DNA from 2 places in the Pseudomonas sp. DG56-2 genome. Region 2 is predicted to be linked to the other one. Evidence: riboswitches for the same ligand, from Rfam matches in the RefSeq annotation. Region 2 holds a riboswitch; the other holds the start of a gene.
The links. A riboswitch is a leader RNA that binds a small molecule or an ion and turns the genes downstream of it on or off. The one in region 2 is predicted to bind thiamine pyrophosphate.
Positions count from the first base shown of each region.

Region 1: another riboswitch for thiamine pyrophosphate. It lies ahead of D3Z90_RS14155 (TenA family protein); the one in region 2 lies ahead of thiC (phosphomethylpyrimidine synthase ThiC).

Region 1 covers NZ_CP032311.1:3,157,320-3,160,737, forward strand. Annotated here, with positions in the region: gene gspG (type II secretion system major pseudopilin GspG) at 43-465, shown strand; gene D3Z90_RS14150 (type II secretion system F family protein) at 481-1,668, shown strand; TPP riboswitch at 1,707-1,821, shown strand; gene D3Z90_RS14155 (TenA family protein) at 1,866-2,513, shown strand; gene D3Z90_RS14160 (TenA family protein) at 2,517-3,176, shown strand.
Region 2 covers NZ_CP032311.1:5,308,270-5,311,687, reverse strand. Annotated here, with positions in the region: gene D3Z90_RS24395 (TolC family outer membrane protein) at 1-1,329, opposite strand, end outside; TPP riboswitch at 1,472-1,576, shown strand; gene thiC (phosphomethylpyrimidine synthase ThiC) at 1,739-3,418, shown strand, end outside.

The DNA of each region.
Region 1 (3,418 bases), 2.2 Mb from region 2:
AATTGCATGAGGCCTTGCAGGCGCACGATGGAGGGCCTTGTCATGAACAAAAAAAAGTACTCGCAACAGGGATTCACCCTGCTCGAACTGCTGGTGGTATTGGTGGTACTGGGGCTGCTCGCGGGCATAGTTGCACCCAAGTACTTCAGTCAATTGGGGCGTTCTGAGGCCAAGGTGGCACGGGCGCAGATCGAAGGCCTGAGCAAAGCGCTGGATCTCTATCGACTGGAAGTGGGGCATTACCCCAATTCCGAGCAAGGCCTGCAGGCGCTGGTCGCTGCCCCCAGCGACGAGACACGCTGGTCAGGCCCCTACCTGCAGAAAAAAGTCCCCCAGGACCCGTGGGGCCGCAACTACATCTATCGCCAACCCGGTGAGAACGGTGAGTACGACCTGCTCTCGATGGGCAAGGACGGACAGCCCGGCGGCGAGGGTGAAAACGCCGAAGTCACCAGCTGGCAGTAAGCGGAGGAGCGACACATGCGCTACGAGCTCAAGGCATTGGGAAAGTCCGGGGTGATCCTGCTTACGCTCGATGCCCAGGACGCTGGACAAGCTCGTTTGCAGGCTGAGCAACAAGGCCTGCGGGTGGTCAGCGTGCGCAACTGTGAGCGCTTTGGCAAAATGCGCTGGCGTCGCAAGGAAACCTTCGACCTGGTGTTGTTCAGCCAGGAGCTGACCACCCTGCTCAACGCTGGCCTGCCGTTGATTGATGCCCTGGAAAGCCTGGCCGAAAAAGAATCGGCACCCCAGGCGCGCAAGACGCTCGGGGAATTGGTACGCCTGCTGTATGAAGGCAAATCCTTTTCCCAGGCGTTGGGGCAGTTGCCCAGTGTGTTTCCCCCGCTGTATATCGCCCTGGTGCAATCCAGCGAGAAAACCGGGGCCCTTGGCGATGCCCTGGGGCGTTACGTTGCCTACCGCCAGCGCATGGACGAGGTGCGGCAGAAAATCGTCAGCGCCTCGATCTATCCCTTGTTGCTGTTGATCGTCGGCGGTGGCGTGGTGCTGTTTCTGATGGGCTATGTGGTGCCGCGTTTCAGTCTGGTGTTCGAGGGCCTGGGCACTGAACTGCCCTGGCTGTCACGGTGGCTGATGCAGGCCGGAATGTTCCTGCATGCCCAGCAGGCGCCTTTGGGTCTGGGTGTTGTGGGTGTGATCGCCAGCCTGCTGATGCTGCGTCGGGATCCACGGGTACGAAGTTGGCTCAATCGCCAGCTCGAACGCCTGCCGGCCCTGCACCGACGCCTGGTGATGTACGAGCTGGCGCGTTTCTACCGTTCCCTGGGAATCCTCTTGCAAGGCGGCATCCCCATACTCACCGCCATGGAAATGGCCCGCGGCCTGCTTGGCCTTGCCGCCAAACAGCGGCTGGAACTTGCGTGTGAAAGGGTACGTGAAGGCCTGTCGTTGTCAGCTGCGCTCGAAGCCGGGCAACTGGTCACGCCGGTATCCCTACGCTTGCTCAGAGCCGGCGAACAATCAGGCAACCTAGGGCAGATGATGGAACGCAGCGCCGATTTCTACGATGAAGAAATCAGCCGTTGGGTCGAATGGTTCGTCCGTCTGTTCGAGCCCTTGCTGATGACCTTCATCGGCTTGTTGATCGGCCTGATCGTTATTCTGATGTACATGCCGATCTTCGAATTGGCCTCCAGCATTCATTAGTGACAAACGTGACAATCCTGGCTGCTTGCTGTATAGATTCGGCCACCAAGGGGAGCCTGGCAACAGGCTGAGAAACCGCTGGCACCTGCAGCGCGGTGACCCTTCGAACCTGATCCGGATAATGCCGGCGAAGGGATGGGGGATTGCCAACCTGCCTCTCTGCCGGTCTCACTGTCGCCATCTTTGAGGCCAGTACCATGACCGAACGCTTCACCGACACCCTTCGCCGCCAGAGCGAGCCGAGCTGGACGCAATCTGTCGAGCACCGCTTCGTCAACGAACTGCTCGACGGCACCCTCGACGATGCGGTGCTGATCAACTACCTGATCCAGGATCACCGCTTCATCGATGCTTTCCTGACCTTGCTCGGCGCCGCCATTGCCAGTGCCGATACCTTCGAGGCGCGCATTCGCCTGGGACGTTTCACCGGCGTAATTAGCGGCGAAGAGAACACCTACTTCCTGCGCGCGTTCGAGGCCCTCGGGGTGACGCCAACGCAGCGCCAGCAAGCACCCGACGCAGTGCCCACCGCAGGTTTCAAGGCGATCATGCGCGAAGCGGCAGCGACTCGCTCCTATGCCGCCGCCCTGGCCGTGCTCAACGTTGCGGAAGGCCTGTATCTGGACTGGGCATTGCGCGCGCCCAAGCAACTGCCGCCGCGCTTCGAACATGCCGAATGGATAACCTTGCATGACAACCCCGACTTCCAGAGCTTCGTCGCCTTCCTGCGCGCCGAACTGGACCGTGTCGGCCCTGCTCAAGCGCAGATCAGCACCGACTTCTTCCTGCGCGCCGTTGCCCTGGAGCACGCATTCTTCGACGCCGCCTACGACCTCAAGGGATAAACCATGGATATCTTCGACCGCCTGAAACAGGCAGCCGCGGCTGACTGGAACAGCTACGTAGACCACGACTTCGTTCGCCAGATGGGTGCCGGCACCCTGGCGCAGCCAGCGTTTCGCAAATACCTGGTGCAGGACTATCTGTTCCTGATCCAGTTTGCCCGCTCGTGGGCGCTCGCAGCCTACAAAAGCCGTACCCTGAGCGACATACGCGCGGCGCAGGCGGGGCTGGCCGCGATCCTTGATGAAACCGAGCTGCATGTACGTTTATGCGAGCGTTGGGGACTCTCCCCCGAAAACCTGGCGGCTACACCCGAGCATCAAGCGACCGTCGCCTACACCCGCTTCGTGCTGGACTGTGGTGCCGCCGGAGACCTGCTTGACCTGCACGTGGCGTTGGCACCGTGCGTCATCGGCTATGCCGAAATAGGCCGCAACCTGACACCCGAGGGTATCGAAGCCCTGACCGATCACCCTTACCGGGACTGGATTGGCGAATATGCTGGCGCGGGATACCAACATGTCGCCAGCGCAGCGCGCGCCCACCTGGACGACCTTGCCTCAAGAACAATGACAGAACGACGCTTCGAGGACCTGGTCAAAGTATTCGCCCAAGCCTCGCGCCTGGAAGCAGACTTCTGGCAGATGGGCCTAAATGCTGAATAATCCTGTAGATCTGGCACTGGCACTGGCTCTTGATCTTGCTCTTGATCCACTCGCCCCGTTAACCAGAAGGGCCGAGTGAAGGTGTTGCGAAAGGGCTAGCGCGCAGCGCCTTCGGCTTGGCCGAAGTTGCGAATCGTAGTGTTGCTTGCAACGCGTAGATCGCAATGCCCTGTAGCGACACCGTAGCGAGGGGACCCGAAGCGCAGCGTAGGGCCCCTGGTGGGGCAAGCCCTTTGCTTACT
Region 2 (3,418 bases):
CAGGTCTTGTGGGCTCAAGGTTCCGGCAGCCTGCTTGAGGCGCAGATTGTCGAGGATGTAATCGTAGCGGGTGTTGTTGTAGTCGCGCACCGAGGTGTACAGCTGGCGCTGGGCATCGAGCACATCGACGATGTTGCGTGTACCGACCTGATAACCGATCTCGGTCGCTTCTAGGGCGCTCTGGTTGGAGATGATCGATTGCTTGCGCGCCTGAACCTGCTCGACGTCGGTGTTCACTGCGCGGTGCAGGTTGCGGGTGTTCTCCACCACCTGGCGACGCAGGCTTTCACGCTGTTGCTCGCTCTGGTTCAGGCGCTGATAGGCCTCGCGCACCTGTGAGCTGGTCAGGCCGCCGCTGTAGATCGGGATATTCAACTGCAGGCCGATAGTGGTCTGTTCCACATCACCCCGGTAATTCTGCCTGGTAAGGTTCGGGTTGGTGAAACCGAGGTTGTCGTTGTCACCTTTCTGGTACTGGGCAACGGCATCGACGGTTGGCGCGTGGCCGGCCTTGCGCTGGCGCAGGGTTTCTTCGGCGGCGCTGACGGCGTAGTTGTTCGCCAACAGGTTGAGGTTCTGTTTGCCGGCAGTCTCGACCCAAGCCTTGGCGTCATTTGGCACCGGGACCTGTACTGGCAGCGTGTGGCGGATGCCTTGAATAGAGGTGTAGTCGCGATTGGTCAGGGTAATCAACGCCTCAAACGCATCGTCAACCTGGCGCTGTGCCACGATCCGGTTGGCGCGGGCGGTGTCATAGCTGGCCTGGGACTGAAGCACGTCGGTCTTGTCCGAGAGGCCCACATCGAAGCGCTCGTTGGACTGGTCCAGCTGGCGTTTGAAGGCAGCTTCTTCAGCCTTGGTCGACGCCAGGTTGTCCTGGGCACGCAGAACCGAGAAATAATTATCGGCAGTTTGCAGGATCAGGTTCTGTTCAGTGGCTGAAAGCTCCAGCGCTGATTGCTCATTGATCGCTTCTGCAGCTTGCAACTGGAACCAGCGATCGGCGCGGAAAATCGGCTGGGCCAGGGTCGCGGACCAGGAGTTGCCACTGCGACTCGAGGTAATCGACGGATCATCGATCTTGGTGCGGGTGTTCAACATTTCGGCACCGGCCGAAAGGTTTGGCAGCAGGCCGGCCCGGGCCTGAGGTACCACTTCCTTTTGCGCACCATAGTTGGCGCGGGCCGCAGCCAGATCGGCGTTGTTATCCACAGCTTCCTGGTAGACGCTGACCAGATCGGTTTTCGCTGACAGGGGCGGGTCTGCTGCCCAGGCCATTCCGTTGGTAGCACAAGACACGGCAAGGGCCAGTGAAAGTTTGCGCAGCATAGGGCGATCCTTGAACAATTGAGTGTTTCTGAACCGGTGAGTGTAGATGCGCAGGCACTTTGCAACAATCCGCCAATTGCGCCATTTATCGTCAGTGCGCTTGTACAGTTGGCTTTGCAGGCAAGAGCAGACTAGACTGGGGCCGTTCTTGTCGGGGTGCCTTGCGTTGAGGCTGAGATCGGATAATCCGGATCCCGTTGAACCTGATCAGGTTAGCGCCTGCGTAGGGAACAAGATTTCTCGCTTTCCCGGCGAGTCTCTTGTGTCAGGTCCGGGAATGTCGAGCCAGCCGAGTAAGTAGCTGCAGACATCTTCGTACATGGCACAGCACCGGTCCAAGGTGCGTCCGTGCTTTTTCAGGTTCTTCTCCCGACATTCCACCGCTAGGAAGCTGTCTGGAGAGCCTGTGATGAGCAAACAAGAAAAAAACATTATCAATCTGAGTGAATCGGCCCAGGTCGATCAGCAGTCCGTACAGCCATTCACCCGTTCGCGCAAAATCTATGTCGAAGGCTCACGCCCAGACATCCAGGTGCCTATGCGTGAAATCAGCCTGGACGACACGCCAACTGACTTCGGCGGTGAAGCCAACGCTCCGGTGCTGGTCTACGACACTTCCGGTCCCTACACCGACCCCAATGTCATTATCGATGTGCGCAAAGGCCTGGGCGACGTGCGTTCGGCCTGGATCGACGCCCGTGGTGACACTGAGCGCCTGCAAGGGCTGTCATCCAACTTTGGCCAGCAGCGCCTGGCCGATGCCGAGCTGACCAAGCTGCGCTTTGCCCATGTACGCAATCCGCGTCGGGCCAAGGCCGGCGCCAACGTCAGCCAGATGCACTATGCCCGCCAGGGCATCATTACCGCCGAGATGGAATACGTCGCCATCCGCGAGAACATGAAGCTGCAGGAAGCTCGCGCTGCCGGCCTGCTCGAGCAGCAGCACCCAGGCCATAGCTTCGGTGCCAGTATCCCCAAGGAAATCACCGCCGAATTTGTCCGTGAAGAGATCGCGCGTGGCCGCGCGATCATTCCGGCCAACATCAACCACGTTGAGCTGGAACCGATGATCATCGGCCGCAACTTCCTGGTGAAGATCAACGGCAACATCGGCAACAGCGCCCTGGGTTCTTCCATCGAAGAAGAAGTGGCCAAGTTGACCTGGGGTATTCGCTGGGGCTCGGACACGGTCATGGACTTGTCCACCGGCAAGCACATTCATGAAACGCGCGAATGGATCATCCGCAACTCGCCTGTGCCAATCGGTACCGTGCCGATCTACCAAGCGCTGGAGAAGGTCAATGGCGTGGCCGAAGACCTGACCTGGGAATTGTTCCGCGATACCTTGATCGAGCAGGCCGAGCAGGGCGTCGACTACTTCACCATTCACGCCGGTGTGCTGCTGCGCTATGTGCCGCTGACCGCCAAACGCGTAACCGGCATCGTCAGTCGTGGCGGCTCGATCATGGCCAAGTGGTGCCTGGCGCATCACCAGGAGAACTTCCTCTATACCCATTTCGACGAAATCTGCGAAATCATGAAGGCCTACGACGTCAGCTTCTCGCTGGGTGATGGCCTGCGTCCGGGTTCGATTGCCGATGCCAACGACGAGGCGCAGTTCGGCGAGCTGGAGACACTTGGCGAGTTGACCAAGATTGCTTGGAAGCATGATGTGCAGTGCATGATCGAAGGCCCGGGGCATGTCCCCATGCAGTTGATCAAGGAGAACATGGACAAGCAGCTCGAATGCTGCGACGAAGCACCGTTCTACACCCTCGGCCCGCTGACCACCGACATCGCCCCGGGTTACGACCACATCACCTCCGGTATCGGCGCGGCGATGATTGGTTGGTTCGGGTGCGCCATGCTCTGCTACGTGACGCCAAAGGAACACCTGGGCCTGCCGAACAAGGATGACGTCAAGACCGGGATCATCACCTACAAGATCGCCGCCCACGCCGCTGACCTTGCCAAGGGGCACCCAGGCGCGCAGATCCGTGACAATGCCTTGTCCAAGGCGCGCTTCGAGTTCCGCTGGGAAGACCAGTTCAACCTCGGCCTGGACCCGGACACTGCCCGTTCTTTCCAT